DNA from 2 places in the Streptomyces sp. NPDC015144 genome. Region 2 is predicted to be linked to the other one. Evidence: riboswitches for the same ligand, from Rfam matches in the RefSeq annotation. Region 2 holds a riboswitch; the other holds the start of a gene.
The links. Region 2 has a riboswitch for S-adenosylmethionine ahead of thrC (threonine synthase). Riboswitches for the same ligand answer to the same signal wherever they lie in the genome.
Positions count from the first base shown of each region.

Region 1: another riboswitch for S-adenosylmethionine. It lies ahead of ACF08W_RS07730 (aminotransferase class V-fold PLP-dependent enzyme); the one in region 2 lies ahead of thrC (threonine synthase).

Region 1 is NZ_JBIBUU010000003.1:238,810-254,130, reverse strand. It holds gene ACF08W_RS07780 (AMP-dependent synthetase/ligase) at 1-1,325, shown strand, start outside; gene ACF08W_RS07775 (glycosyltransferase family 4 protein) at 1,388-2,530, opposite strand; gene ACF08W_RS07770 (glycosyltransferase 87 family protein) at 2,639-3,871, shown strand; gene ACF08W_RS07765 (hypothetical protein) at 3,879-5,069, opposite strand; gene ACF08W_RS07760 (NlpC/P60 family protein) at 5,173-6,204, opposite strand; gene ACF08W_RS07755 (NlpC/P60 family protein) at 6,444-7,472, opposite strand; gene ACF08W_RS07750 (NYN domain-containing protein) at 7,767-9,131, opposite strand; gene ACF08W_RS07745 (hypothetical protein) at 9,169-9,411, opposite strand; gene ACF08W_RS07740 (rhomboid family intramembrane serine protease) at 9,574-10,326, shown strand; gene ACF08W_RS07735 (Lrp/AsnC ligand binding domain-containing protein) at 10,323-10,604, shown strand; gene ACF08W_RS07730 (aminotransferase class V-fold PLP-dependent enzyme) at 10,671-12,047, opposite strand; SAM riboswitch class IV at 12,225-12,342, opposite strand; gene trpD (anthranilate phosphoribosyltransferase) at 12,425-13,489, opposite strand; gene ACF08W_RS07720 (ubiquinol-cytochrome c reductase cytochrome b subunit) at 13,612-15,237, opposite strand; gene ACF08W_RS07715 (Rieske 2Fe-2S domain-containing protein) at 15,234-15,321, opposite strand, start outside.
Region 2 is NZ_JBIBUU010000002.1:179,407-194,727, forward strand. It holds gene cdgB (diguanylate cyclase CdgB) at 1-95, shown strand, start outside; gene ACF08W_RS04865 (CBM35 domain-containing protein) at 260-1,192, shown strand; gene ACF08W_RS04870 (ketose-bisphosphate aldolase) at 1,410-2,261, opposite strand; gene ACF08W_RS04875 (1-phosphofructokinase family hexose kinase) at 2,324-3,328, opposite strand; gene nagA (N-acetylglucosamine-6-phosphate deacetylase) at 3,511-4,665, opposite strand; gene ACF08W_RS04885 (ROK family protein) at 4,665-5,597, opposite strand; gene ACF08W_RS04890 (extracellular solute-binding protein) at 5,904-7,124, shown strand; gene ACF08W_RS04895 (DUF3263 domain-containing protein) at 7,176-7,433, shown strand; gene otsB (trehalose-phosphatase) at 7,584-8,516, shown strand; gene ACF08W_RS04905 (trehalose-6-phosphate synthase) at 8,513-9,946, opposite strand; gene ACF08W_RS04910 (glucosyl-3-phosphoglycerate synthase) at 9,991-10,947, opposite strand; SAM riboswitch class I at 11,102-11,228, shown strand; gene thrC (threonine synthase) at 11,246-12,568, shown strand; gene ACF08W_RS04920 (ubiquitin-like small modifier protein 1) at 12,598-12,876, shown strand; gene ACF08W_RS04925 (cold-shock protein) at 13,406-13,612, shown strand; gene groL (chaperonin GroEL) at 13,982-15,321, shown strand, end outside.

The DNA of each region.
Region 1 (15,321 bases), on a different contig from region 2:
AGAGCGGTGCGGACGTCTCCGACGAGACGCTGGACCGGCGGATGGCGACGGCCAAGGCGGACGACCCGGCCACCATCGTGTACACCTCGGGCACCACCGGCCGCCCCAAGGGCTGCGTGCTGACGCACCGCAGCTTCTTCGCCGAGTGCGGCAACGTGGTGGAGCGGCTGAAGCCGCTGTTCCGTACCGGCGAATGCTCCGTACTGCTCTTCCTCCCCGCCGCGCACGTCTTCGGGCGGCTGGTCGAGGTGGCTGCGGTGATGGCGCCGATCCGGCTGGGCTGCGTACCGGACATCAAGCACCTGACCGAGGAGCTGGCGTCCTTCCGGCCGACGCTGATCCTGGGTGTGCCGCGGGTCTTCGAGAAGGTGTACAACGGGGCGCGCGCCAAGGCGCAGGCCGACGGCAAGGGCAAGATCTTCGACCGGGCCGCCGACACGGCGATCGCCTACAGCCACGCGCTGGACACCCCGCAGGGCCCCTCCTTCGGGCTGCGGGTGAAGCACCGGATCTTCGACAAGCTGGTCTACGGCAAGCTGCGCGCGGTGCTCGGCGGACGCGGCGAGCACGCGATCTCCGGCGGTGCCCCGCTGGGCGCGCGGCTGGGCCACTTCTACCGGGGCATCGGCTTCACCGTCCTGGAGGGCTACGGCCTGACGGAGTCCTGCGCGGCCACCGCTTTTACCCCGTGGGACCGGCAGAAGGTCGGCACGGTCGGCCAGCCGCTGCCCGGCTCCGTGGTGCGGATCGCCGACGACGGCGAGGTGCTGCTCCACGGCGAGCACCTGTTCACCGGTTACTGGAACAACCCGGCGGCGACCGCCGAGGCGCTGGCCGACGGCTGGTTCCACACCGGTGACATCGGCACGCTCGACGAGGACGGCTACCTCACGATCACCGGCCGCAAGAAGGAGATCATCGTGACGGCGGGCGGCAAGAACGTCGCCCCGGCGGTGATCGAGGACCGCATCCGCGGGCACGCCCTGGTCGCCGAGTGCATGGTGGTCGGCGACGGGCGGCCGTTCGTGGGCGCGCTGGTCACCCTGGACGAGGAGTTCCTGGACCGCTGGGCCCGCGAGCACGGCAAGCCGGCCGGTTCGACGGCCCGGTCGCTGCGCGAGGACCCGGAGCTGCTGGCCGAGGTGCAGCGGGCGGTGGACGACGGGAACGCGGCCGTGTCCAAGGCGGAGTCGGTCCGCAAGTTCCGCGTCCTGGACGCCCAGTTCACCGAGGAGGCGGGCCACATCACGCCCTCGCTGAAGCTGAAGCGCAATGTGGTGGCGAAGGACTTCGCGGACGAGATCGAGGCGATCTACCGGGGCTGATCCGCGACCGGTACGCGAGAGGGGCCCGCACGGCACGTGTGCGGGCCCCTCTCGCGTCCGGATCAGAGCAGGGTCCGCAGCCGCTCGGCCAGCAGGTCCCAGCGCCACTTCTCCTCGACCCAGGCCCGGCCGCGCTCGCCCATCCGCCGCCGCAGCTCCGGGTCCTGGAGCAGCGCGACGATCCGTTCGGCCGACTCCCGCGCGCTGTCGCCGCGCACCACCCATCCGGTCTCGCCGTCCAGCACCGCGTCGGGCGCGCCGCCCGAGTCGCCCGCCACCACCGGCAGCCCGGTCGCGGACGCCTCCAGGAAGACGATGCCCAGGCCCTCCACGTCGAGGCCGCCGCGCCGGGTGCGGCACGGCATGGCGAAGACGTCGCCGGCGCCGTAGTGCGCGGGCAGCTCCGCCCAGTCCACCGGCCCGGTGAACCGCACCGCGTCGGCGACCCCGGTCTCGACGGCCAGCCTCCGCAGGTCCTTCGCGTACGGGCCGCCGCCGACGATCAGCAGCACCGCGTCCGGGACCCGCGCCAGGACCCCGGGCATCGCGCGGATCAGGGTGTCCTGGCCCTTGCGCGGCACGAGCCGGGAGACGCAGACGACGACGGGCCGGTCCGTGAGGCCGAGCGCGGCCCGCACCCGCTGCCCACCCGAGTCCGGGTGGAAGGTCTTCTCGTCGACGCCGGGCGGGAGCTGGACCATCCGCGCCGCGGCCCCGGGGGTGAGCGCGGGGGCGATCCGGGAGCGGGTGTACTCCCCCAGATAGGTGATGGTGTCCGTGGACTCGCCGATCCGCCGCAGCAGGTGCCGGGCGGCGGGGAGCTGGGCCCAGCCCGCCTCGTGGCCGTGGGTGGTGGCGACCAGGCGGCGGGCACCGGCCCGGCGCAGCGCGGGGGCCATCAGCCCGAGCGGGGCGGCGGCGCCGAACCAGACGGAGGTGCAGCCGTGCTCGCGCAGCAGCCCCACCGCGCGCCGGGTGGTCCGGGGGGTCGGCAGCAGCATCGTGGTGGGGTCGCGCACGACGGTGAAGGGCTGTTCGGCGTCGAAGGCGGCGGTGGCCGCGACGCCCTCGGCGCTCAGCTTCCAGGTGGAGGCGTAGACGACGATCCGCCCGGGGTCCAGGCGCAGCGCCATGTTGTGCAGGAATGCCTGGATGCCGCCGGGGCGGGGTGGGAAGTCGTTGGTCACGATCAGGGTCTTGTCCATCCCGGCCGACAGTACCGGGACCGGTCCGATGGATCCGGCACCGGCCGGGCGGGCATCATGGCTGCTCGTACCCGTCGGCGGGTACGCGGAACGGACGGACGGAGCGGCATGACGGGATCGACGGGTGCGCGGTTCGCCGTCGCGGTGTGGGCGCTGACGAGGGTGGCGCTGCTGCTCTGCGTCACCAAGGCGGTCACCCTGCCGGGACCGGACGTGACCAGCGACGTCTCGGCGATCTACCACGGCTGGTCCGAGGTCCTGAGGAGCGGGACCTACCCCCGGGAGGACGTCACCTGGCAGTACCCGCCGCTGGCCGCGCTCGCGGTCCTCTCCCCCGGGCTGCTGCCGATGCTGGACTACACCTCGGCGTTCTTCGTCCTCGTCTGCGGCTGCGATCTGCTGGTGCTGGGGCTGCTGCTGTACGCGGGCCGGGGCGGGGGCCGGTCATGGGCGGGCGCCTGGGTGTGGGTGGCGGGGGTGCCGCTGCTCGGTACGACCGCGTACGCCCGGTACGACGTGATGGTGGTGGCGGTGGCGGTGGCGGCGCTGCTGGCGGGGGTGCGGCATCCCCGGGTGCTGGGGGTGCTGGCGGCGGTCGGCGCGCTGCTGAAGGTGTGGCCGGCGCTGCTGCTGGCGGGTACGGAGCCCGGTCGGCGGACGCGGCTGGCGTGGGGCGCCGCGGCGGTGGCGGCGGCCGGGCTGCTGGCGGGGTGCGTGCTGGCGGCGCCGGGGGCGCTGGCCTTCCTCGGCTTCCAGCGGGACCGGGGCACCGAGGTCGAGTCGCTGGGCGGGCTGGTCTTCCATGTGGCGCGGCAGTTCGGCTGGTCGGGCCGGGTGGAGCTGCACTACGGCTCGCTGGAGTTCCTGGGGCCGCACGTGGAGCTGGTGAGCACGCTGGCGCTCGGGCTCTCCGTCCTCGCGCTGGGCTGGCTGGTTCTGTGGCGGCTGCGGGCGCGGGACTTCTCGGTGAGCACCCCGGCGGACGCGGCGTTCGCGGCGGTGCTGCTGTTCACGACGACGAGCCGGGTGATCAGTCCGCAGTACCTGCTGTGGCTGGTCGGTCTGGCGGCGGTCTGCCTGGTGTTCCGGGGCGGCCGGATGGTGCTGCCCGCCGTGCTGGTGCTGGTGGCGACGGGGATCACCCAGTGGGAGTTCCCGTTCGGCTTCGTCCACGTGGTGTCCAGCGACGCGACCGGGGTGACGCTGATGTTCCTGCGCAACGGGCTGCTGGTCGCGGCGACGCTGACCGCCTGCCGGCGGCTGTGGCGGCAGACGGTGCCCCGGTCCGCGTCCGCGGTGCCCTCGGCGGCCGGCCGGGCGGTGGAGCCGGTGGGTTCCTGAGCGGGGCTCAGCCGAGGTGGGCGCGGAGCCAGTCGTGCCAGAGCCCGGTGAACTCCGCCGGAGTGGTGCCGAGCACGTCCCGCAGGGCCTGTTCGACCGCGCCGTCCCGCTCCCGGTGCGCGCCGACGGCCCGGTAGAGGGCGAGGAGTTCCGGCTCGCCCCAGCGGTCGGCGATCATCCGGCAGGCCGCCCAGCCGCCTTCGTACGCCCTGGCCAGGCGCTCCGGATCGCCGGTGAAGCCGAAGTCGGTGTCGGCGGGGAGGGCGGCGGGGAGTTCGCCGCGCCGGACGGCGGCGGCCAGTTCGGGGGCGACGCGGTCGGGGGCGCGGTCCTCGGCGCGGTAGGCCGCCCAGTCCGCGAAGCCCTCGGAGAGCCAGGTCGGGGTGGCGGCGGAGGTGCGGGCGCGGGTGGCGACGTGGGTGGTCTCGTGGGTGAGGACGACGCGCTGTCCGAAGGCGTCGAGCGTGTCGTACGCCTGCGGGTTGACGATCACCCGGTCCGCCGGGTTGGTGCCCGGTGCGCCGGTCCTGCCGGAGGTGACGGCGGCGACGCCCCGGTAGTCCGCCGAGGAGCCGAGCAGCGCCGCCAGGTCCGCCGTGCTCCGGGGCACCAGCACCACCACCCGCCCCGCCCAGCGCTCCGGCCACGCGCCGGAGACCGCGGGCACCGCGCGGTCCGTGGTCCGGGCGATCGCGCGCAGCTCCCGGCCGGTGCGGCCGACGCCGAGCACCAGGCTGTGCCCGCCGCGCACCACCCGTACCGCGCCCTGCTCCCAGAGCTGGCGGACGCTGTCGGCGCCGGGCCGGTCGCCGGTGACGTACCAGCGGCCGTCCGCCCGGTCCCGGCGCAGTTCGACGACCCGGTCCGCGGTGACCGGGGCGGGGTCGTAGGCGGTGATCCGGTAGCGCAGCTCGACATCGGCGGTGACCCGGTCGGCGCCCCGCGGGGTCGTCCGGACCAGGTGGTACTCCCAGGTGCTCAGCGGTACGTCGGCGAGGTTGCCGAGCTCGCGGCGCTGGGCGGCGCGCAGGGCGGCGGCCCCGGGGTCGGTGGTGGCGAGGTAGGCGGCCGGGTCGTGGTGGAGCACGGCGGCGGCCCGGCGGTCCAGGGTGGCGCGGACGGCCCGGTCGGCGCTGTCGGCCGGGGCGTCGCCGTCGGGGGCCGAGCAGCCGGCGAGGAGCAGCGGCCCGGCGAGCAGCACAGCGACGCCGCCCCACGCCCGCCCGCGCCGTCCACGTCCGTCGTTCACCCGATCGAGGGTACGGGCTGTCCCGCGCTCCCCGGTGGAGCGGCGTGCGGCGTCAGACGCGGGTGACGGAGGAGACCGGCATCATGCCGACCGGGTCGTAGCGCACCGAGGCGCCGGGGTACGGGGCGTGGATGACCTGGCCGTGGCCGACGTACATGGCGATGTGGCTGGCGTCCGCGCGGTAGGCGACCAGGTCGCCGGGGCGGGCCTCGGAGAGCGGCACCATGCGGCCCGCGTACCGCTGGGCCTGCGAGGTGCGCGGCAGACCGACCCCGGCCTGGGCGTACGCCCACTGCATCAGCCCGGAGCAGTCGAAGCCGGACGGCCCGTTGGCGCCCCAGACGTACGGGTGGCCCAGGGCCCGGCGGACGGCGATGACGGCGGCGGCCGCACGCGCGGAGCCGGCCGGCAGATCGGCCAGGTCCGGGAGGCCGATGTCCCGGCCGGAGCGGGAGGCCCGCTCGAACTCCGCCCGGTCGGTGCCGGTCAGGGTGGTCAGCAGCCGCTTCGCCTCGGCGAGTTTCCGGGTGACGATCCGTTTGCTGCGGGTGGCCGCCGCCCGTTCGCGCTCCAGCTCGGCCAGGGCGCGGGAGGCTTCCGCACGGGTCTGCGCCAGTCCGCGCCGGGCCTGCTGGAGCTGGTGGAGCCGGGCGGTCTGAAGGTCCGTCACCCGCTCCAGCGCGGCGGCCCGGTCCAGATAGCCGTCCGGGTCGGAGGAGAGCAGCAGGGCCAGCGAGGGGTCGATGCCGCCGGAACGGTACTGGGCGCTCGCCGCCGCCCCGAGCTCCGTGCGCATCCGGTTGACCCGCTCCTGCTCGCGGGCGGCCCGGTCCTGGGCGCGGGCGATCTCGCCGCGCAGCCGCTGGGCGTTCTCACCGGCCCGGTCGTAACTCTGGGTGGCCCGTTCCGCCTCGGTGTACAGCCGGTCCACGCGGGCCTGGGCGGTACGGGGCGCGCCCTGCGGGTCGGCGGAGGCGGCGGAGGCCCCGAGGGCGGCGGCCGCGGTCGCCGCGGCGGCCGTCAGAACGGTGGCCCGGACGGCCGGACCCGGGCCGGGCTGTGTGGAACGGCGATGGGACACCACAGGACGCCGCACTCCCTTCCGCTGTACGCAGACGCACGCGGCCCCCTGCCGCCCGGGACGGGCGGACCGACGACCGGGAGCCGCACGGCAGACAGACAGTAGTGGGGTGATCACCCGTCGACCACGGGCCGCGCCGGTCGGGAGCGGGCCGGAAACGACGGCGTCCCGCCGGTGACCTTGCGGTCTCCGGCGGGACGGGGTGTCTGCGCGGGCGCGGGAATTCGCCCGTTCGGGCGTTCTCAGCCGACGCGTACGCCGAACTGGAAGCTGCCGATGGTGTTCATCGACTCGTAGCGGACGACCGTGCCCGGGTACGGGGCGTGCAGGACGGTGTTGTTGCCCGCGTAGAGCGCCACGTGCGAGGTGTTGTTGAAGAACACCAGGTCGCCCGGCTTCAGGGCGCTGCGGCCGATCCGGACACCGTCGTTGACCTGGGTGTAGGTGACCCGGGAGATCTGGACGTTGGCCTGGGCGTAGGCCCACTGGGTCAGCCCGGAGCAGTCGAAGGTGCTGGGGCCGGTGCCACCGCGGCCGTACGGCTTGCCGACCTGGGTGGAGGCGGCCTGGAGGGCGGCGGCGCCCCAGGCGGAGGCGGGGGCCTCGTTGCCGAGCTCGACGCGGGCTCCGGCGTCGCGGCTGGCGCGCTTCTCGTCCTCGCGCATCTTCGTGCGCTCGGCGGCGGTCAGCGAGTTGAGCATCTGCTGGGCCTTGGCCAGCTTGGTCTGGAGTTCCTTCTTCTTGACGCCGAGCGTCTTGCGGACGTCCTCCAGGTCACCGAGCTTGGCCTGGGCCTCCTTGCGCTGCTGCGCGAGGACCCGCTGCTTCTCCTGGATCTTGCCCAGGGCCTCGGTCTGCTTGGCCGTCAGCTGGTCGAGCGCCGACGCCTCGTCGAGGTAGGTGTCCGGGTTGGACGAGAGGAAGAGCTGCACCGAGGGGTCGATGCCGCCGGAGCGGTACTGCGCGGCGGCGAGCGAACCGAGGCCGTTGCGGAGCTTGTTGATCTCCGCCTGGCCGCGGGCCACCTTGTCCTGCAGCGCGCTGACTTCCTTCTCCAGCTTCTGCTGCTTCTCCTTGGCGCCGTAGTACTGCTCGTTGGCCTCGCCGGCGTCGTGGCTGAGCTTCTCGACCTTGGACTTGACCTCGTCCTTGGACGGCTTGGGGTCGGCCTGGGCCGCCTGGGAGGACAGAGCTACGGCAGCGGTGGCGGCCGCGGTGATCACGGTCACACGGGCTCGGCTCGGCTGCTTGGGACGACGGTGGGACGCCACGAAGGCGAGCTCCTTCTTCCTCCAGCCGCCTACCGGGCTGTGGGGGATGCGAATTCCCCGGCTCCGTGCACGTCACGGACTCGGCGGTTCCTTCGCCGTCACCCCGGATGGGTGATCAACCGAGCGAAGGTTCGAAGGCCGACCCTAGTGACCGAGTTGTGATCAGTTCAAATCCTCGCGCCAAAAATCTCGTCACACCGCGCACTTCTTTACCCGTGACGCACGGGGCGTAGCGGTGAATTGACGGTCCGTTCCCCGATTCCGTCCGAGAACCGGCAAGCGGAACGAGTGGGACTAGACACGCGAAAGGCGCTTCAGGAGCAAGACGGACGCGACGGGCCGGGCGCCCGCCTTGGCCACCCCGTCCGCGACCTCGCGGTCGGTGGAGACCACCACGACGGGCCGGCCCGGGGGTTCGGCCCGCGCGAGCTGGCGGATCAGCTCGTCGGCGGTCACCCCGGGCTTGCTGAACAGCACCCGGACCCCGCGCGGCGGCGCCAGCAGCACCGGGGCCGCCAGTTCGGCACCGTCGAAGACACAGGTCACCTCGGCACCGGTCTGCGCGGCGAGCATCGAGAGCCCGCCCAGCAGCCTCAACCGCTGCTTCTCCAGGGGGAGTTGGGGATAGCCGGTCTTGGTGACGTTGTAGCCGTCGATGATCAGGTGCGCCTGCGGCAGCGCGAGCAGCTGGTCCAGCAGGGCCGGGTCGGTCTCCGAAAGGGCCCTGGCCGCGATGTCCTTGGGCGACATCCGGCCCGGCTCCACCGCGTCCACCCCGTCGGCCGGGCGCATCGTGGAGGGTGGCAGGGCCAGCTCCCGCCGGAGCCCGCTCGCCGCGTCGAGCACCGTGTCCAGCAGCAGCCGCAGCCGCATGTCCTCGACCGAACGACCCTCCCGGGCGGCCCGGCGGCCCGCCTCCACGGCCGCCTCCGCCTCCGCGAGCCGCGCCTTGAGCCGACGGGTCTCGCTCTCGGCCGCCGAGACCTGGGCGGCCGCCTCGGACCGTACGGTGTCGGTCTCGGCCCGGCTGCGGCGGAGCGCCGCCTCACCGCGCTTGACCTCGTTGGCGGCGCTGCGCAGCTTGCGCTGGAGGGCGTCGGCCTCCTTGCGGGCCGCGTCCAGTTCGGCGCGGAGCCGCTCCGTCTCGTCCCTCGTGTGGGAACGGGCCCGTTCCAGCTCCTCGCGGAGCCGCTCCAGCTCGCGGCGGCCCTCCTCGTCGGCCCGCTCGGCGTCCGCCCGCTGGACCTCCTCGCCCGCGGCGGCGACCAGCTTCACCCAGCCCGCCGGGCGCAGCACATAGGCGGCCGCGGCCACGTCGACGGGGTCGGCCGCGGCGGGCGGCGCACCGGCCTCCAGCGCGGCGGCCAGCTCCGGCTGCCCGTCCCTGAGCCGCTCACCGATGCGCTGGCGGAACAGCGCGTCGCTCTCCAGCGCGGCCGCCATGGCATTCCCGGCGAACTTGGCGCGCCGGGTCGGGGTGAAGCGGGCGTACTGGCGCAGCTGGGCCGGGAGTTCGGTGACCGTCAGACCGCCGAACGCGTCCGCCACCAGCGCGACGACCCGCCGCCGCACCCCTTCGGGCAGCGGGCGGTCGAGCACCTCGGCGGCGGCGTCGCCGGCCGGCTCGGCCGCGCCGGCGCCGCTCGCGGGCTGCTCCACCATCCGTCACCCCAAAAAGTCTGTGGGTGCGGCTCCGTCAGGAGTCGGCACCCGGCCTGTCCACCAGTTCGATCTGGTCCACCGCGTTGCACCAACGGCAACGCACCGACTCGATGGTCTCACTGACCACCTCGCGTTCCTCGACGGTGGCCTCACCGGCCAGGTCGAGATGGACGTACTCGACGACCTTCGAGGAGCGCGTCACGTCGAAGCGGGTCAGATTTCCGCAGAGCGTGCAGCGCCAGCGGGTCCCGTCGGTCGGCTGGGGAACCGTCGTCATCGTTGCGTCCTCTTTCGTCGAGCCTCGTGCCGCTTGCTTCAAGGATCTCGCGGTGCGCCGTCGAACTGCGGATGTCCTGCCGTAACCCTACGGCCTCGGTGCGTCCCCCCGACACGGCGAGGCGCTCTGTCCCGTTCCTTCCCTGTACGTCATGATCTGTTCATGATCGATCCGCGAGCCGTGGCGGGCCGGGTGACCGGCGGGGTGCTCCGTACGGTCACCTCCGGCGGCCCGCTGGTGACCCATTCCCTGATCGCGGTCTGCGTCCTGGTCTTCGCGCTCAGCCCGCTCTCCGGGCTCCGCGCGGTCCACGGCACCGCCGACGCCGCCCTCGCCGCCCAGGCCGGGTACTTCGAACGCTGGGGCGTGATCCCCAGCGAGCTGTGGGAGGGGTCCGCCCACGCCCTGCTCACCCCGCTCACCGCCCTCTTCGTGCACGGAAGCTGGATCCACCTGCTCGGCAACATCCTCTTCCTGTACGTGTTCGGGGCGATGGCCGAGGAGCGGATGGGCCGGATCGGGTTCGCCGCCTTCTACGTCATCAGCGGCTACCTCGCCCTGATGGCCTACGCCGCCGCGCACGCCACCTCCGACCAGACGCTGGTCGGCGCCTCGGGGTCGATCTCGGCGGTGCTCGGGGCCTTCCTCCACCTCTTCCCCCGCGCCCGGGTCACCAGCCTCTTCCCGTTCCTCTTCTTCCTGCCGCTGCGCTTCCCCGCCTGGATCGTGCTGGTCTTCTGGTTCGTCCTCCAGTGGCTGGCGGTGCGGGGCGCGGGGAACGGGGGCCCCGGCGTGGCCTACCTGGCCCATGTGGTGGGGTTCCTCCTGGGCTTCCTCTACGCATGGGGGCGCTTCCGGCGTACGGATAGAGTGAAGGAACCAGCCGCGGCCACCGAGGGAGAAAGCCAGCCGTGATCAGCGCGATCGTGCTCATCAAAACCAGCGTGGACCGGATCCCCGAGATCGCCGAGGCCATCGCCGCGCTGGACAGCGTCAGCGAGGTCTTCTCGGTCACCGGTACGTACGACCTGATCGCCATGGTCCGGGTGGCCCGGCACGACGATCTGGCCGACATCATCCCGGGCCGGATCAGCAAGATCCCCGGGGTCGAGGCCACCGACACGCACGTGGCCTTCCGCACCTACTCGCAGCACGACCTGGAGGCCGCGTTCGCCATCGGCCTGGACTCGTAGCCGCCCTCCCGCAACAACACGTCGGCGGGGTACGGACACACGGTCCGCACCCCGCCGAAGGTCTGTTCAGAGCTGTGCCGCACCCCGGTCCGGGACGCAGCGGCCGCCCTCGGTCCGGTACTTCCACTGGGCGCCCTCGCTCACCAGCTCCTTGACCGCGCGGACGAAGCGCTCGATGTGCTCCTCGGGCGTACCGGCGCCGAAGCTCACCCGGATCGCGTTGAGCGACCTCTCGCCCGGCTCGGCCTCGGGCGCGCCGCACTCGCCGACCTGCTCCGGGTCGCTGCCCAGCAGGGTGCGGACCAGCGGGTGGGCGCAGAAGAGGCCGTCGCGGACGCCGATGCCGTACTCGGCGGAGAGCGCGGCGGCGAAGTGCGAGCTGTTCCAGCCCTCCACCACGAAGGAGATCACGCCGACCCGCGGGGCGTCGTCGCCGAACAGCGACAACACCTTGACCTGCGGAACCTCGGCGAGCCCGGCCCGCACGGCGGCCACCAGCGCCTGCTCCCGGGCGACCAGGTTCTCGAATCCCGCCTCGGTGAGCGCCTTGCAGGCGGAGGCGATGGAGTACACGCCGATCACATTGGGGGAACCGGCCTCGTGGCGGGCGGCGGTGGAGTGCCACTCGACGTCCACGCCACCGTCGGCGCGACGGGCGACCTTGCGCGAGGCGCCGCCGCCCGCGAGGTAGGGCTCGGCCTCCCGGAGCCAGTCCGCCCGGCCGGCGAGGACGCCCGAGCCGAAGGGCGCGTACAGCTTGTGGCCGGAGAAGGCGACCCAGTCGACGTCCAGCTCCGCGATGTCCACCGGGTGGTGCGGGGCGAGCTGGGCGGCGTCCAGCACGATCCGGGCCCCGTGCGCGTGCGCGGCGGCGGCCAGCTCCTTCACCGGCCACAGCTCACCGGTGACGTTGGAGGCGCCGGTGACGCAGACCAGCACCGGGCCGTAGGGCTCGCGGTCGGCGAGCGCCCGCTCCAGGGACTCGACCGCCTGGGCGGGGGTGCGCGGGGCGTTCAGGTACGTCACCCGGGCGTCGCGCCACGGCAGCAGCGAGGCGTGGTGCTCGGTCTCGTAGACGAAGACCTGGCAGTCGGCCGGAAGGACCGCGGCCAGCAGGTTCAGCGAGTCGGTGGTGGAGCGGGTGAAGACCACCTGGTCGTCGGCGCGGCAGCCGAGGAACTCCGCGACGGTGGCCCGGCTGTTCTCGAAGAGGTCGGTGGAGAGCTGCGAGAGGTACCCGGCCCCGCGGTGGACGCTGCCGTAGTACGGGGCGTACGCGGCGACGTCGTCCCAGACCCGCTGGAGGGCGGGGGCGCTGGCGGCGTAGTCGAGCGCGGCGTACGTGACCTCACCGCCGGTCACCAGCGGGACCCTGACATCCTCGCCCAGAACCGGCAGAGGGGCACAAAGCGACTGGTCGGCGGCAGCGGTGAAGACGGACATGGCGAACTCCCGTAAGAGGCAGGCGAAATCCGTGCGCCGGCGGGTACGCGGCAGCGCAGCGGAGAGAAAGGAGAAAGGGGGTGCGGAAAAGGGCCGACGGCCCTATCGCATTCGCGTGCTCACAAGAGGCTCCCTAGGGACCAGGACCCCGGGGGTTGGCATGCTCCGATGCCGAGGGGCCCGCGCTTGCCGCAGACCTCGCTGCCTACGGCCTGGTCTTCACCCGGGGCACCCCGCCACGGACGGAGGGTTGCCGGACAGCGGGCCGGGGCCGTAGTCGCTGTCACTCATGACCTGCCTGCATCTTGCCATACGCATGGGACGCGCAAGGGCGCGGTCCACCATCCGGACCGCGCCCCGTGTCCGCACCCGCCTGCTCAGGCGTTGCTGACGGCCACCCAGCGTTCCAGCACCCGGGCCGCCGCGCCCGAGTCGATGGACTCGGCGGCGCGGGCCATCCCGGCCGCGAGCCGCTCGTTCAGCGTGCCGTCCGCCGGGTCCAGCGCCGTCAGCGCCGCCGCCGAGTTGAGCAGCACGGCGTCGCGCACCGGCCCCCGCTCACCCGCCAGCACCCGCCGGGCCACATCCGCGTTGTACGAGGCGTCCGCGCCGCGCAGCGCCTCCACGGGCACCAGCTCCAGGCCGACGTCGCGCGGGTCGAACGCCTCCTCGCGGACGGCCCCGTCCCGCACCACCCAGACCCGGGAGGTCGCGGTCGTCGTCAGCTCGTCCAGACCGTCGTCGCCGCGGAAGACCAGCGCGGAGTTGCCCCGTTCGGCCAGCACCCCGGCGACGATCGGCGCCATCTTCGGGTCGGCCACCCCGACGGCCTGGGAGCGCACCCGGGCCGGGTTGGTGAGCGGGCCGAGGATGTTGAACGTGGTCGGCGTCCCGAGCTCCTTGCGGGCCCTGGCCACATGGCGCAGGGCGGGGTGGAAGCGCACCGCGAAGCAGAAGGTGATGCCCGCTTCCTCGGCCACCTCGACGACCCGCTCCGCGGAGAGGTCCAGGTTGACGCCGAGCTTCTCCAGCACGTCGGAGGAGCCGGACGCCGAGGAGGAGGCGCGGTTGCCGTGCTTGACGACCTTGGCGCCGGTGCCGGCGATGACGATCGCCGACATGGTGGAGATGTTGACCGTCTTGGCGAGGTCGCCGCCGGTGCCGACGATGTCGACCGTGCGGCCGGGCACCTCGATGGTGCGGGCGTGCTCGTACATCGCCCGGACCAGGCCGGAGACCTCGTCGACGGTCTCGCCCTTGGCCCGCAGCGCCACCGTGAATCCGGCGATCTGCACATCGGTGGCCTCACCGCTCATGATGCGGTCCATCGCCCAGGCGGTGGCGTCGGCGCCGAGGTCCTCGCCACGCAGCAGGGCGTTCAGTACGGCGGGCCAGGAGTGGGCCGCCACGCTGTCGCCGCCGATCGGGGTCACAACGTTCATGGTCCGCTCCAGGGTCCACACTCGGTACAGGGGTCGATCACACCCTATCGACCGCCGGGCACGGCAAAGAGCCCCGTCCATCGAATGGACGGGGCTCCTGCCGTGGCGATCAGTTCAGGCGATCAGTGGTGACCGTGGCCGCTGGTGATCTCCTTGTACTCCTCGGCGGTGGGCTTGGCGATCTGGTTGTCCTCGCCGTAGAGGCCCTTGCTCAGCCGGGCCCGCAGCTTCTGCAGGACCGAGACCTTGCGCTCGACACCGTTCTCGTCGACCGTCGGGCCGAGTTCGAGCGGCTTGTACTGCTCGTGCGCGGTGAGCGTGTGGAGCTGCTCGGGCTTGAGCGGCTCGTGGATCTCGACGAACTCACCGTGCGGCAGGCGCTTGATGATGCCGGACTCGCGTCCGTGCAGCACCTTCTCCTTGTCGCGGCGCTGGAGGCCGAGGCAGATCCGCCGGGTGGCGACGAACGCGAGGACCGGGCCGACGAAGATGAAGATCCGTACGAACCAGGAGATGGCGTTGATCGACAGGTGGAAGTGCGTGGCCCACAGGTCGTTGCCACCGCCGATGAAGACGATGACGTACTCGGTGATCCAGGCGACACCGAAGGCGGTCCGGGTCGGGGCGTTGCGCGGGCGGTCCAGGATGTGGTGCTCGCGCTTGTCCCCGGTGATCCAGGACTCGATGAACGGGTAGACCGCGATGATCGCGAGGACCACCCCGAAGGCCATCAGCGGGATGAACACACCCAGGACCAGCGTGTGGCCCCAGAGGTTGATCTCCCAGCCCGGCATGACACGGATCAGACCCTCGGCGAAGCCCATGTACCAGTCGGGCTGGGCGCCGGTGGACACCTGGTCCGGACGGTACGGGCCGATGTTCCACACCGGGTTGATCGTGGCGATCGCCGCGATGACCGCGATGATGCCGAAGACCAGGAAGAAGAACCCGCCGGCCTTCGCCATGTACACCGGCAGCAGCGGCATGCCGACGACGTTCTTGTTGGTACGGCCGGGACCCGCGAACTGCGTGTGCTTGTGGTAGAAGACCAGGATCAGGTGCGCCACCAGCAGGCCGAGCATGATGCCCGGCAGCAGCAGGATGTGGATCGAGTAGAACCGGGCGACGAAGTCGTGGCCGGGGAACTCTCCGCCGAACAGGAACATCGAGATGTACGTGCCGACGATCGGCATCGACAGGATCGCGCCCTGGGTGAAGCGGATACCCGTACCGGACAGCAGGTCGTCCGGGAGCGAGTAGCCGGTGAAGCCGGTGAACATGCCCAGCACGAACAGCAGGAAGCCGAACAGCCAGTTGATCTCACGCGGCTTGCGGAACGCACCCGTGAAGAAGACGCGCATCATGTGCACGAACATGCCGGCCAGGAAGATCAGCGCGGCCCAGTGGTGGATCTGGCGAACCAGGAGACCACCGCGGACGTCGAAGCTGATGTCCAGGGTCGAGGCGTACGCCTCGGACATCCGGATGCCCTGCATCGGCTCGTACGAGCCGTGGTACACGACCTCGTTCATGCTCGGGTGGAAGAACAGCGTCAGGTACACACCCGTGAGGATGATGATGATGAAGCTGTAGAGGCAGATCTCACCCAGCATGAAGGACCAGTGGTCCGGGAAGATCTTGCGCATGTTGGCCTTGGCCAGGGAGTAGATCCCGAGCCGGCCGTCCGCCCAGTCGGCTACCCGCTCGCCGGCGGGCGCCTTGCGCTTGGTGTCCGTCGCAGTACTCATCCGCGCTCCCAGAATGCAGGACCGACGGGCTCTTCGAAGTCACCGAGCGCTTCGAGGTTGCCCTCGCTGTTCACGCCGATCCGC
Region 2 (15,321 bases):
GCGGGATGACCGCCGAGGAAGTCCTGCGCTCCGCCGACCAGCGGATGTACGTGGAGAAGCGGTCCCGCTCAAAGGTTCACCGCAGAGCCGGCTGAGGTTAACGGGGCGGCCGCTCCGGGGCCGTGCCGCCGCCCCGGCGGGGACGCGGCCGCGGTGGACGGCGATTCTTGGCCTGAGCCGTTCGGGGTAGGCTCGGCCGGTCGGCCACGGCTGGCACTATTCGGCGACGGCTGGCGAGATGGTGAGGAGTGACCCAGGGATGACGGCCGGGAACAACGGCGCAAACACGCCCGAGGACGACGATCCGTTCGGCTACCTGTACGAGGACGGACAGGCAGCGGGCGCCCAGCCGCCCCGGCAGGGCGGCTACGGCTACCCGCCGGTGGCACCGCAGCGCGGAGTGCCCCGGACGTCGTACAACCAGGTGCGTGCCGTCGGCGAGCGCCAGTACGGCCAGCAGCAGCCGTACGGCCAGCCGAACGCCCAGTACGCGGCGCCCGAGACGTACCCCGGAGCCCCGCCGCAGGGCGGCCAGGGCCGTCCCGGCGGCCCCGAGACCCCGGGCCGGGGCGGGCCGAACACCAAGGGCCTGCTGATCGGCGCGGTCGCGGTGGTTCTGGTCGTCCTCATCGGGATCGGCGCCGCGCTGCTCTCGGAGAAGAACAAGAAGGACGACAAAAAGAGCGAGGCGAACTCCTCCGCCGCCCCCGGCGGCCAGGTCGAGGAGTCCCCGAAGCCCGAGGAGTCCGCCAGCTCCGACGCCCCGGTCGAGCTGCCCAAGCAGGACGCGGCGACACTGAAGCTCGGCGGTTCGGCGGTGGTCAGCCAGTCGGTCAAGGGCGCGGAAGGCCCGAACGGTTCATATGTCACGGGCCTGAACGAGGTCGGGTCGTCCGTGACGTGGAACGCGGCGATGGAGAAGGAAGGCAAGTACCGCCTGACGGTGCGCTACGCGATTCCCGCCAAGGACGCCAATGCCACGCTGACAGTGAACGGGAAGCCGAATTCGCAGCCCATCGGCCTCAAGAACTTCATCCACTCGTCCGACTCGGACTGGGAAAAGAACTGGCAGACCACCTGGGCGCCGGTCGACCTGGTCAAGGGTGAGAACCAGGTCAGCATCTCGTGCCAAGAAGGGAATCAGTGCGACGTGATCCTGGACTGGTTGAAAGTCACCCCTGTGAACGGTTAGCCGTTCTCGGAACGGCGGACACGTGGATTCACGCGGTCGGTCCGTGTGTCCGCCGACCTTTCGCAACCTTGAGGGCTGTCCCGCTGTCGATCGCGGGGCAGCCCTTCAGCGACTTTGCCTCATCTCAACCACCCGGACTGGTCGACGCCAGACCTCGCCCCCCCCGTGACGGTGGAACTGGTGTTACCCGGCAGGCGTGACGCACCGCGTGCCGGGCTCAGCCCATCAGGGCCAGGAACCCGGCCACCGTGCCGGTCATCGCCTCGCGGCCCGGGGCGAGGTACTTGCGCGGGTCGACGCCGCTGGTGTGCTCGGCCAGGTACGCGCGGACCGCTCCGGTGAACGCGGTGTTCAGGGCGGTGCCCACGTTGATCTTGACCATGCCGGACGAGGTGACCGCCCGGCGGATCTCCGCGTCCGGGACGCCGCTGGAGCCGTGCAGCACCAGCGGCACCGGGACGGCCGCGCGCAGCCGCCCGATCAGCTCGTGGTCCAGGGCGGCGGTGCGCTCGGTCATGGCGTGCGAGGAGCCGACCGCCACGGCCAGCGCGTCCACCCCGGTCGCGCGCACGTACGCGGCGGCCTCGTCCGGGTCCGTGCGGACGCCGGGGGCGTGGGCGTCGAGCGGGGCCTCGCCCTCCTTGCCGCCGACCTTGCCCAGCTCGGCCTCGATCCAGATGCCGCGCTCGTGGCCCCAGGCCACCGCCTCGGCCGTGGCCCGCACGTTCTCCTCGTACGGCAGCCGGGACGCGTCGAACATGACGGAGCCGAAGCCCTCCGTGTGCGCCTGGTGGAGCAGCTCCACGGACTCGACGTGGTCGAGGTGGAGGGCGAGCGGGGCGCTCGACGTGCGGGCGACGGCGGCGGCCGCGGCGGCGATGCCGGAGAGCCGTCCGCCGTGGAACTTCACGGCGTTCTCGGATATCTGGAGGATCGCGGGCGCCCCGGCGCGCTCCGCCCCGGCGGCGATGGCCTCCGCGTGCTCCAGGGTGATGACGTTGAAGGCGGCGATTCCGCGTCCCCGGGCCTGGGCGGCGGAGACGAGTTCACCGGTGCTGACGAGCGGCATTGCGGACCTCTTGTTGCTTCCTCCGGACCGCGAGCGGGCGGGGTCCGGTACGGCGCGGCCCCTCAGGCCGCCGGTGCGTGTTCCTCGACGACGACGCGCGGCAGCAGCTCCTCGTACGCCGCGCGGTCGAAGTCACCGGCCGTGGGGGAGAGCACGGTCGCCGTCGACAGTGCCACCGCCCGCCGCAGCCGGTCCGGCCAGCTCAGCCCCTCGACGAGCCCGGACAGCAGCCCGGCCACCGCGGAGTCGCCCGCGCCGGTCGGATTGCCCCGGACGGGGGCGGGCGGCCGGGCCCGCCAGCTGCCCTCGGGGACGAGCGCGAGCAGCCCGTCCGGGCCGAGCGAGGCGATGACGCCGTGCGCGCCGCGCCGCCGGGCGTCGCGGGTGGCGCGGGCCGGTTCCTGTGCGCCGGTGAGCTGGGCCAGCTCCTCGGTGTTCGGCTTGATCAGGTCGGGGCGGGCGGCGATGCCGCGGCGCAGCGGTTCGCCGCTGGTGTCGAGGAGGACGGGGACCTTCGCGGCGCGGGCGGCCCGGACGAGTTCGGCGTACGCGCTGACGTGGATGCCGGGCGGCAGGCTGCCGCAGAGCGCGACGGCGTCGGCCCCGGGGAGCAGTTCCTCGTAGCGGCTCAGCAGGGCGGCCCATTCGTCGGCGGCTATCTGCGGGCCGGGTTCGTTGAGCTGGGTGGTGTCGCCGGTGGCCCGGTCGGCCACGGCGATGGTGCGGCGGGTGTTCCCGGCGACGGTGATCAGGGCGTCGGTGACCGGGGTGCTGTCGACCGGGGAGTCGGTGACCGGACCGCTGTCGACCAGGGCGTCGGTGACCGGGCCGGCGGCCGAGGGGGCCGCGGTGGCGAGCAGCTCGCGCAGGAGGGCGCCGGTGGGGCCGCCGGCGAAGCCGGTGACCACGGTGTCGTGGCCGAGCGCGGAGAGGACCCGGGCCACGTTGAGCCCTTTGCCGCCGGGCCGCTCGGACGTCTCGCGGACGCGGTGGCTGGTGTGCGGGACGAGCGCGGGCACGCTGTACGTCAGATCGAGCGCCGTGTTCAGTGTGACCGTCAGGATCACCGCGACCGCCTTCCTCCCACCCTGCTCCGAAGCGCGGAACCGGGGTGGAGCGCGCCTTCGTCGACCGATTCACCGGCTGTTTTCCAGGCGATCATGTCAAAGAGGCGGCGATCGGCCCAGACCTCCGGACCAACCGCCGCCTCTTTGTTACGTATTCGACGCGCCGTCAACAATGCGCGGTATCAGGCGATTTCGGGCTCTTTGATCCACTCGCCCTTGCGCATGACACCCCGGAGGACGAAGTTCTCGTCCAGCACCACCAGGTCGGCGTCCTTGCCCGGCTCCAGCGAGCCGACCCGGTCGTACACGCCGAGCAGCCGGGCCGGGTTGGCGGAGATGGACTGCACGACGTCCCCGACCGGGATCCGGTCGATGGTGACGGCCCGGTGGAACGCGGTGTCCAGGGTGAGCGTGGAGCCCGCGATCGAGTTGCCCTCGACCAGCCGGGCGACGCCGTCCTTGACCTCGACCGCGAGCGGGCCGAGCTGGTAGTGGCCGTCGCCGAAGCCGGCCGCGTCCATCGCGTCGGTGATCAGCGCGACGCGGTGGGCGCCCGCGTGGTGGTAGGCCAGCTCCAGGGCGGCGGGGTGCAGATGCGTACCGTCGTTGATCAGCTCGACGGTGATCCGCTCGTCCTCCAGCAGCGCCGCGATCGGGCCGGGCTCGCGGTGGGCGAGCGGCGGCATCGCGTTGTAGAGGTGGGTGGCGACGGTGGCGCCCGCGTCGATCGCCTCGACGGTCTGCTCGTACGTGGCGTCGGTGTGGCCGATCGCGGCGATCACGCCGTGCTCGGCGAGCAGCCGCACCGAGTCGATGCCGCCCGGCAGTTCGGTGGCGAGGGTGAACATCTTCGCCGTGCCGCGCGCCGCGTCCATCAGCTTGCGGACCTCGGCCGGGTCCGGGTGGCGCAGCAGGTTCTCGCTGTGCGCGCCCTTGCGGCAGGGCGAGATGAACGGTCCCTCGAAGTGGATGCCGGCCAGGTCGCCCTGTTCCACCAGCTCGGAGAGGACACCGGCCCGGTGGGCGAGGAAGTCCATCTCGCCGGTGACCGTGGAGGCGACCAGGGTGGTGGTGCCGTGCTCCCGGTGGGTGCGGATGCCGGTGAGGACCTCGTCCACGGTGCCGGAGGTGAAGGACGCGCCGCCACCGCCGTGGTTGTGCATGTCGACGAAGCCGGGCACCAGCCAGTGGCCGCTCAGGTCGAGGGTCCGGGCGTCCTGCGCCGCGCTGCCCGCGATCCGGGTGCCTTCGACGATCACCCGGCCGTTCTCGACGGTCCCGGTGGGAAGGACCACCCGGGCACCTGCGAGAACCGTGCTGTCTGCGCGTCCGGCCATCAGGCGGATACCTCCGTGGAGAGAAGATCCCAGGCGAGCAGCCCCGCGCCCAGGCATCCGGCGGTGTCCCCGAGGGCTGCCGGGACGATGTGGGGCAGCTTCTGGAACGTGACCCGTTCCTCGACGGCCGCACGGAGTGGTGTGAACAAGGTTTCCCCGGCCTCGGCGAGACCGCCACCGATGATGAGCGTGCGCGGGTCGAGCAGGGTCAGCGCGGTGACCAGCCCGGCGGCGAGCGCGTCCACCGCGTTCCGCCAGACCTCCACCGCCGCCGGGTCGCCGGACTCGACGGCCTTGGCGCAGTCCGCCGCGTCCGCCTCGGGGTCCCCGGAGGCGGCGGCCCAGGCGCGGCTCACGGCGGCGGCCGAGGCCAGGGTCTCCAGGCAGCCGCGCTGGCCGCAGCCGCAGTCGGGGCCGTCCGGGCGGACCACGATGTGCCCGATCTCGCCCGCGTATCCGTGCGCGCCCGCCTCGATCGTGCCGGCGATGCCGATGGCCCCGGCGATGCCGGTGCCCAGCGGGACGAAGAGGAAGCGGTCGGCATCCCGGCCGGCACCGATCCGGCCCTCGGCCAGCCCTCCGGTGCGTACGTCGTGGCCGAGCGCCACGGGAACGCCGCCGAGCCGCTCGCCGAGCAGGCTGCGCAGGGGGACGTCGCGCCAGCCCAGGTTGGCCGCGTAGACCGCGATCCCGTTCGCGGCGTCGACGATGCCGGGAACGGCCACCCCGGCTGCCACGGCGCTCTCGCCGAAGTGCTCCTCGCCGTACGCCCGAAGGTCGGCGGCGAAGCCGAGAATCGACTCCACGACCGCGTCGGCGCCGCGCTCGCGGCCGGTCGCCCGTCGCGCTTCGTGCAGCAGCGCGCCGTCGGCCCCGACCAGTGCGGCCTTCATTCCGGTGCCGCCCACATCGAGGGCGATGACGTGTTTCACGGGAAACAGTTTCGCCCGAGGATCGAAAAAGGTCTAGTCCACTAACCCGTTTTGTTGCGGATGCATACAAAATCACGGTCAAGGCGGGCGCCCCCTTCCGGCGGCAGCACCTGGTGACGTACCGGTCGCGTTGCGAAAGCGAGACCGCCGAAGGTGTAGACCTTCATGATCGACTGGTGCAGGATCGCTCCTCATCCAAGGACCCCGGCACCGGCACGGCCGGTGCCGACAACGCGATGGACGAGGACGGTCGGGGCTGTGCAACTGCGCTACCGGGTACTGACGGCGGTCGTCACCGCACTGGGCATGACGGCGGCGCTGGCCGGCTGCGGGGGCGGTGACGGGGACTCGGGAGACGTCACCCTCAAACTCGTCGCGGCCGACTACGGGACCGGCCCGGCCAACAGTTCCCAGAAGTACTGGGACAAGGTCGTCGAGGGCTTCGAGTCCACCCACCCGGGCATCAAGGTCGACGTCAGCATCCGCTCCTGGGACGACATCGACCGCGAGGTCGCCGAGATGGTGAAGAAGGGTCAGGCCCCCGACGTCGCTCAGGTCGCCTCCTACGCCGACTACGCCGCGGCCGGCAAGCTCTACCGGGCCGACCAGATGCTGTCCATACGTACCCAGGCCAACTTCCTGCCGCCACTCGCCGACGCGGGCAGCGTCACCCGCACCCAGTACGGACTGCCGTTCGTCGCCAGCACCCGGCTGCTCTTCTACAACAAGAAGCTCTTCGCCCAGGCGGGCCTCGCCGCCCCCCGGACCTGGGACGACATCCGCGCCGACGCGGCGGCGCTCGAGCAGCGCGGCGTGACGTACCCCTTCGCCCTGCCGCTCGGGCAGGAGGAGGCCCAGGCCGAGACCATGATGTGGCTGCTCGGCGGGGACGGCGGCTACACCGACGACAGCGGCTCGTACGACATCGACTCCACCGAGAACGTGACGACGTTCGAATGGCTGAAGACCAACCTCGTCGACCCCGGGCTCGTCGGCCCGCAGGCCCCCGGAAAACTCGACCGGCGCAAGGCGTTCGCCGCCTTCACCGAGGGCCGGGTCGGCATGCTGAACGGCCACCCGACGCTGATGCAGGAGGCCGCGCGCAAGGGCGTGTCGGTCGGCATGGTGCCGATGCCCGGACGGGACGGCCCCGGACGGAGCTCGCTGGGCGTGGCCGACTGGATCATGGGCTTCAAGCAGAACGGCCACCGCGTGCAGCTGGGCAAGTTCTTCGACTACCTGTTCACCGACAAGAACGTCATCGCCTTCGCCGACGAGTACGACATGCTCCCGGTCACCGACAGTGCCTCGGCGGCCATGGAGGCCGACCCGAAGTACGCGTCGCTGCGGAAGTTCCTGGCCGCGCTGCCGGACTCGCAGTTCTACCCGTACGGCAAGACCTCCTGGGCCCGGACCAGCGCCTCGCTCAAGGAGAACATGGGCCGGGCCGTCGAGCCGGGCGGCAGCCCGGAGAAGACACTGGGCCTGGTCGCCCGGGACGCGGCCGCGGCGGAGCGCGGGAAGTAGCGGGGACCGGCACGGGTGGCGGCCCGCCGGACGGGGGATAGGTTGGCTGATATGACCACCTCCGACCCCGGGCCCGACACCCCCGACGCCCTCTCCGAGCGCGACCGCGCCGTGCTGGCCGTCGAACGGCAGTCGTGGTCCGGCCCCGGGGCGAAGGAGCGGGCGATCCGCGAGCAGCTCGGCATCTCGCCCACCCGCTACTACCAACTGCTCAACGCCCTCCTCGACGACCGCCGCGCCCTGACGGAGGACCCGGTCACCGTCAACCGCCTCCGCCGGATCCGCGACGCCCGCCGCGCCCGCCGCTGAGCACCGGGCACGGTCTTCACGGAGAGGAAAGCGGCCGGCCCACCCAGGAACGAGCCCGGGAACGCGCCCCGGCCCCGAACCGGACCCCGCCCGGGAAGGTCCTTGGCCGACCGCCGCCCCCACCCCGTTCCCCGGCTATAGGCTCGCCCCATGGGCAGCAACCCGGAAGCACCCACCCCCGCATCCGCACCCACCCCCGCCCCGGACGGGACGCCCGCCGGGCTCCCGGTCCCGACCACCGGGGCCGGCCGAGAGGCCCTCGCCGCGATCCTCGCCCGCCCCGACCGTGCCGTGATCGCGCTCGACTTCGACGGCACCCTCGCCGACATCGTCCCGGACCCGGAGCAGGCCCGCGCCCACCCCGGCGCCGTACCGGCCCTCGCCGCGCTCGCCCCGAAGGTGGCCTCCGTCGCCGTGATCACCGGCCGCCCGGCCGGCGTCGCGGTGCGGCACGGCGGCTTCGCCGGGGTCCCCGGCCTCGACCACCTCGTCGTCCTCGGCCACTACGGCGCCGAGCGCTGGGACGCCGTCACCGGCACCGTCCACGCCCCCGCCCCGCACCCCGGCATCGCCGCCGTCCGCGCCGAACTCCCCGGCGTCCTGGACCGCTCCGGCTCCTGGCACGGCACCTGGACCGAGGAGAAGGGCCGGGCCATCGCCGTCCACACCCGCCGCGCCACCGACCCGCAGAGCGCGTTCGAAGCCCTGCGCGGGCCCCTGGGCGAGCTGGCCGCCCGGCACGGACTGGTCGTCGAGCCCGGCCGTCTGGTCCTGGAGCTGCGCCCGCCCGGCGTGGACAAGGGCGTGGCCCTCACCGAGTACCTCCGGGAGACCGGCGCCCGGTCCGTGCTCTTCGCGGGCGACGACCTCGGCGACCTCGCCGCCTACGCCGCGGTGGAGAAGCTCCGCGCCGACGGCCCCGACGCCGTCCCCGGACTCCTGATCTGCAGCGGCAGCGCGGAGGTCACCGAACTCTCCGACCGCGCCGACCTGCGCCTCGACGGCCCCGCAGGCGTCGTCGCCTTCCTCGCCCGACTGGCCGAAACCATCGGAACGACCAACAACCCCCGAGACACGCCCTAATCCCGCCGCAGCGCGTCCAACTGGTCGAGGAACCACTGCTGCGGCGGCAGCGCGACCGCCGCAGCGGCCAGGCGCTCGGTGCGCGCCGCCCGCTCGTCCTCGGCCATCGTCAGCGCCTCGTGCAGCGCCGTCGCCGTCGCCGACACGTCGTACGGATTCACCACGACCGCGTCGCCGCCCAGCTCCTCGTACGCCCCCGCCTCCCGGGACAGCACCAGCGCGCAGCCGTGGTCGGAGACGACCGGGATCTCCTTGGCGACCAGGTTCATGCCGTCGCGGATCGGGTTCACGAGCGCCACGTCCGCCAGTCGGTACGCGGCCAGCGAGCGGGCGAAGTCGTCCTCGACGTGCAGCACCACCGGCGTCCAGCCGGCCGTACCGAACTTCATGTTGATGTCGTCGGCGACCCGGCGCACCTCGGCCGTGTAGTCCTGGTACACCAGCAGGTCCTGCCGGGAGGGGTAGGCGAAGGCGATGTGGACGACGCGTTCGCGCCACTGGGGCCGCTCGGCCAGGAGTTCCCGGTACGCGAGCAGGCCGCGCACGATGTTCTTGGACAGCTCGGTCCGGTCCACCCGCACGATCGTCCTCCGGTCCGGGCCGACCTGCTCGCGCAACGCGGCCAGCCGCTCGTCCACGTCCGCCTCGTGGGCCCGGCGGCGCAGGAAGTCCCCGTCCGCGCCGAGCCCGTGCACGCCGATCCGGGTCTCGCCGGTGCCGCCCAGGATCCGGTTGCAGCAGTCGGTGAACGCGTCCGCCCAGCGCCGGGTCAGGAACGCCGCCCGGTCCGCGCCCAGGATGCCGCGCAGCAACTGCTCGGCGATGTCGTCGGGGAGCAGCCGGAAGTAGTCGACCGGCGCCCACGGCGTGTGCGAGAAGTGGCCGATGCGCAGATCGGGGCGGAGCGCGCGGAGCATGCCCGGCACCAGCGCCAGGTGGTAGTCCTGCACCAGTACGTCGGCGCCCTGCCCGGCCTCCTCGGCGAGCGCCTCGGCGAAGGCCCGGTTGTACCGCTCGAACGATGCCCACTGGTGCCGGAACTCCCGGTCGAAGACCGGCTCCGTCGGGGTCTGGTACAGCAGGTGGTGGATGAACCAGAGCACCGAGTTGGCGATGCCGTTGTACGCGTCGGCGTAGGTGACCGCGTCGATGTCGAGCATCCGCACACCCGGCTCGCCCACCCCGCGCCGGACCGCCTCCCGGTCCCCGTCGCCCAGCGCCGCGCACACCCACAGCTTGTCGTCGACGGCGCTCAGCCCGGACACCAGCCCGCCGCCGCCCCGTCTCGCGGCGAGCGAGCCGTCGTGCTCCCGGGTGTACGAGACCGGGCCGCGGTTGGACGCGACGAGCACCCGGGCACCGGCCGGGGGACCGTCGGCCGGGGCGTCGTCGGGCCGGGCGGTGGGACGGGAATCGCGCGCGGAGACCATGTTGCGGAATCTAGCCCGATCGCGAACCGCCCAAACGTGCGAAATCAGGCCGCCCGGCGGGCCAGGTACTCCTCGATCCCGCACATCGGAGGCCGCTCCTCGGTGTCCACCGCATGGGTGCGGGGCACGAAGCCGTTCGCTCCGCGCTCGAACTGGGTGAGCGCCGGACGCACCAAGTGCCCGCGGGAGAGCCGGAGCTGGGCCGTGCGGTAGATGGCAGCGGCCATCCGGCCGAGCGCCTGCCCGTCCTGGTGCCGGTGCTTGCGCACCCCCACGTCGACCTGGGCCAGCGCGTCCAGCCCGACCGTGTGCAGCGCGTCGACCAGCAGCCCGAGCTCCACCCCGTAGCCGACCGGGAACGGCAGCCGTTCCAGCAGCGAGCGGCGCACGGCGTACTCGCCCCCCAACGGCTGTACGAATCCGGCCAGCCGGGGCCAGTGCAGATTGAGCAGCGGGCGCGCCACCAGCTCGGTCACCCGGCCGCCCTGCCCCGCGGTGTCACCGAGCGGGCGGTCGTACATCGCCTTGACGAACTGCACGTCCGGATCGGTCAGCAAGGGGCCGACGATGCCGGAGACGAAGTCGGGCGAGAAGTCCTTCAGGTCGGCGTCGACGAAGCACACGATGTCCCCGCCGGTCACCAGGAGCGACCGCCACAGCACCTCGCCCTTGCCGGGCACGGCCGGTATCCGGGGGAGTATCGCGTCGCGGTGCACCACCCGCGCACCGGCCTCCCGGGCCACCCGGGCGGTGGCGTCCGTGGAACCGGAATCGATCACCACCAGCTCGTCGACCAGCCGGACCTTCTCCATCAGCTCGCGCCGGATCGTCGCGACGATCTCGCCGACCGTCGCCTCCTCGTTCAGCGCGGGCAGCACGACGCTGACACTCCCGCGCCCCGCCTCCCCGGCCGCGGCCCGAGCGGCCAGGAGGCGGTCCAGCGGGCGGTCGGCGGCCGGCCAGGAACGCCTGGTCAGCCAGTGCTCGACCTCTTCCAGCACGGTCGGTACTCCCTGTTGTGTGATCCATCTCGCGGGTCGGACGACTATCTCAACAGCCCGCGGCTTCGGTTACAGTCTTGAACAACGCGGACGACCATCGCATGCCGGGGTCCGTCCGCCGAAAAATGCCCGGATCGAAGATCCGGTGCCACAGCGCTCATCCAGAGGGACTGAGGGAACGGCCCGTTGAAGTCCCGGCAACCCCCCCACCGACCGTGCGGTCCGGTGAGGAAGGTGCCAATTCCGTCTCGTGGCGAAACGCGCCGCGGGGAAGATGAGGAGAAAGGGCCTCGCCATCATGGCTGCGCAGACCGCTGCAGTAAGCACCGACGCTTCCGTCGACACCACCGAATCCGCCGCGTCCGTCGATCTCGGACCCGCTTCCGGCCTTTCCTGTCGCGAGTGCGGCGAGCGTTTCGAGCTCGGCCCCATTTTCGCCTGTGCCTCCTGTTTCGGCCCGCTCGAAGTCGCGTACGAACTGCCGACCGGTTCCCCCGAGGAGCTGAGGAAGCGCATCGAGGCCGGACCGGCGAACATCTGGCGCTACGCCCCGCTGCTGCCGGTCCCCGCGGACGTCGCCGAGAAGCCCAACCTGAACCCCGGCTGGACCAAGCTCGTCCAGGCCGACAACCTCGCCCGTGAGCTGGGCGTCGAGCCCGGCAAGCTGTTCGTCAAGGACGACTCCGGCAACCCCACGCACTCCTTCAAGGACCGTGTCGTCGCCCAGGCCATCGAGGCCGCCCGCGCCTTCGGCTTCACCACCCTGTCCTGCTCCTCCACCGGCAACCTCGCCGGTGCGGTGGGCGCTGCCGCCGCCCGCGCCGGCTTCCGCTCCTGCGTCTTCATCCCGCACGACCTGGAGCAGGGCAAGGTCGTCATGGCCGCGGTGTACGGCGGCGAGCTGGTCGGCATCGAGGGCACGTACGACGACGTCAACCGCTTCTGCTCCGAGCTGATCGGCGACCCGCTCGGCGAGGGCTGGGGCTTCGTCAACGTCAACCTGCGCCCGTACTACGGCGAGGGCTCCAAGACCCTGGCGTACGAGATCTGCGAGCAGCTCGGCTGGCGGCTCCCGGACCAGCTGGTCATCCCGATCGCCTCCGGCTCCCAGTTCACCAAGATCGACAAGGGGCTCCAGGAGCTGATCAAGCTCGGCCTGGTCGAGGACAAGCCGTACAAGCTCTTCGGCGCCCAGGCCGAGGGGTGCTCGCCGGTCTCGGTGGCGTACAAGGGCGGTCACGACGTCGTCCGGCCGCAGAAGCCGAACACGATCGCCAAGTCGCTCGCGATCGGCAACCCGGCCGACGGTCCGTACGTCCTGGACATCGCCCGCCGCACCGGCGGCGCGGTCGAGGACGTGAACGACGAGCAGGTCGTCGACGCGATCAAGCTGCTGGCCCGCACCGAGGGGATCTTCGCGGAGACGGCGGGCGGGGTGACGGTCGGCGTGACGAAGAAGCTCATCGAGGCCGGTCTGATCGATCCCGCGCTGACCACGGTCGTCCTCAACACGGGCGACGGACTCAAGACCCTCGACGCGGTGGCCGAGACCTCTCAGGCGACCGCGACGATCCGCCCCAGCCTGGAGGCGTTCCGCGCCGCCGGCCTCGCCACCAGCTGATCAACCGAGCCTCCAGGAAGGACACACCCATGAGCGTCAAGGTCCGTATCCCCACCATCCTCCGCACCTACACCGGCGGCCAGGCCGAGGTTCCGGCCGAGGGCTCGACCCTCTCCCAGGTCATCGCGTCCCTGGAGCAGAACCACCCGGGCATCGCCGCCCGCGTCCTGGACGACCAGGGCAAGCTGCGCCGCTTCGTGAACGTGTACGTCAACGACGACGACGTCCGCTTCGAGGACGGCCTGAACACCGCGACGCCGGACGGCGCCGGCATTTCGATCATCCCGGCCGTGGCCGGCGGCTGCTGAGGCCCGACTCCCTGACATCACGATGTCCTCACGCCGTTCCGATGTCCGACGGCCTGATGTCCTGAGGCCTGATGTCGCGATGTCCTGGTGTTCCTGATGCCGCGCCGATCGGCCGTGACTGTCGCCCGCGTTGTCGAATTGCCCTCTCCGGATTCAAACGGAGGGGGCAATTCTGCATGGTTGAGCGCGGTAGAGTAGGGGAAGTCCCCCCAGCTGCTCGCGCCAACCGCGTATGAGAATGCGCCCGGCCCCGACAAGATGCAGCCAAAGTGTGTGTTCCGCTTGCGGCATAAGTCACCTTTGCCCGGCCCGAGTTGCCCGGGAATCCTCTGAATCGCGCATATCCGGGTGTTCAGCGCTGCCCAGAATTCTCGTCCGATTGACCTGTTGCAGAGGGCAGTTGGACAGATACATTCAGCCGCGGTCGACGCGTTCCGGCGCACACGCCCTCTACCTGTCGGAGGGGGAGTTCTGACCCGGGTCCGCGAAGTGCGGACCTGCGCAAGGGCCAGTAATAGGGGAGTTAGGCATGGCTCAGGGCACCGTCAAGTGGTTCAACGCGGAGAAGGGGTACGGCTTCATCGCGGTCGACGGTGGTGCGGATGTTTTCGTCCACTACAGCGCGATCCAGATGGACGGATACCGCACCCTTGAAGAGGGTCAGCGAGTCGAGTTCGAGATCTCGCAGGGCCAGAAGGGGCCGCAGGCAGACATGGTCAAGCTCGCCGTCGGCTGAGTTCGAGCGGTCGGCCAACGACGCCACTCACGCACTGAGGGCCCGTACCCATGAGGTACGGGCCCTCAGTGCGTCCCGGACGCGCCCGGCGCGCGGACCTCGCGCCCCGCCCGACCCCCCGACGCGCCCCGCGCGCCGTCCGCCACGCGCCCGGCGCACTGTCCACATCCCGAGGGGGACGCTTGCACTCTCGGGGGTCGAGTGCTAATCATTGGCGTTAGCACTCTCCAGGTGAGAGTGACAGAACTTGGACCGGGCCGGTGAGGCCCGCAGCCCGGTGGGGCAAGGAACCACCGGGTACGCAGGCCGTCCGTCGCGGGCGCCATCCGGTCCGGAGAAATCCACCCCTGTCCGGGAGGACCACTTCACATGGCCAAGATCATCGCGTTCGACGAGGAGGCCCGGCGCGGTCTCGAGCGCGGCATGAACCAGCTCGCCGACGCCGTCAAGGTCACCCTTGGCCCCAAGGGTCGCAACGTCGTCCTTGAGAAGAAGTGGGGCGCCCCCACGATCACCAACGATGGCGTGTCCATCGCCAAGGAGATCGAGCTGGAGGACCCGTACGAGAAGATCGGTGCGGAGCTGGTCAAGGAGGTCGCCAAGAAGACGGACGACGTCGCCGGCGACGGTACGACCACCGCCACCGTTCTCGCCCAGGCGCTCGTCCGCGAGGGTCTGCGCAACGTCGCCGCGGGTGCCAACCCGATGGCGCTCAAGCGGGGCATCGAGAAGGCCGTCGAGGCCGTCTCCGCCGCCCTCCTGGAGCAGGCCAAGGACGTGGAGACCAAGGAGCAGATCGCTTCGACGGCCTCCATCTCCGCCGCCGACACCCAGATCGGCGAGCTCATCGCCGAGGCCATGGACAAGGTCGGCAAGGAAGGCGTCATCACCGTCGAGGAGTCCCAGACCTTCGGTCTGGAGCTGGAGCTCACCGAGGGTATGCGCTTCGACAAGGGCTACATCTCGGCGTACTTCGCCACCGACATGGAGCGTATGGAGGCGTCGCTCGACGACCCGTACATCCTGATCGTCAACTCGAAGATCAGCAACGTGAAGGACCTCCTTCCGCTGCTGGAGAAGGTCATGCAGTCCGGCAAGCCGCTGCTGATCATCGCCGAGGACGTCGAGGGCGAGGCCCTGTCGACCCTGGTCGTCAACAAGATCCGTGGCACCTTCAAGTCCGTCGCCGTCAAGGCCCCGGGCTTCGGCGACCGCCGCAAGGCCATGCTCGGCGACATCGCCATCCTCACCGGTGGCCAGGTCATCTCCGAGGAGGTCGGCCTCAAGCTGGAGAACGCCGGTCTCGACCTGCTCGGCCGCGCCCGCAAGGTCGTCATCACCAAGGACGAGACGACGATCGTCGACGGTGCCGGTGACAGCGACCAGGTCCAGGGCCGCGTCAACCAGATCCGCGCCGAGATCGAGAACTCCGACTCGGACTACGACCGCGAGAAGCTCCAGGAGCGCCTCGCGAAGCTGGCCGGCGGCGTGGCCGTCATCAAGGCCGGTGCCGCGACCGAGGTCGAGCTGAAGGAGCGCAAGCACCGCATCGAGGACGCGGTGCGCAACGCCAAGGCCGCCGTCGAGGAGGGCATCGTCGCCGGTGGTGGCGTGGCTCTGCTCCAGGCCTCGGCCGTCTTCGAGAAGCTGGAGCTCTCGGGTGACGAGGCGACCGGCGCCAACGCCGTGAAGCTCGCCCTGGAGGCCCC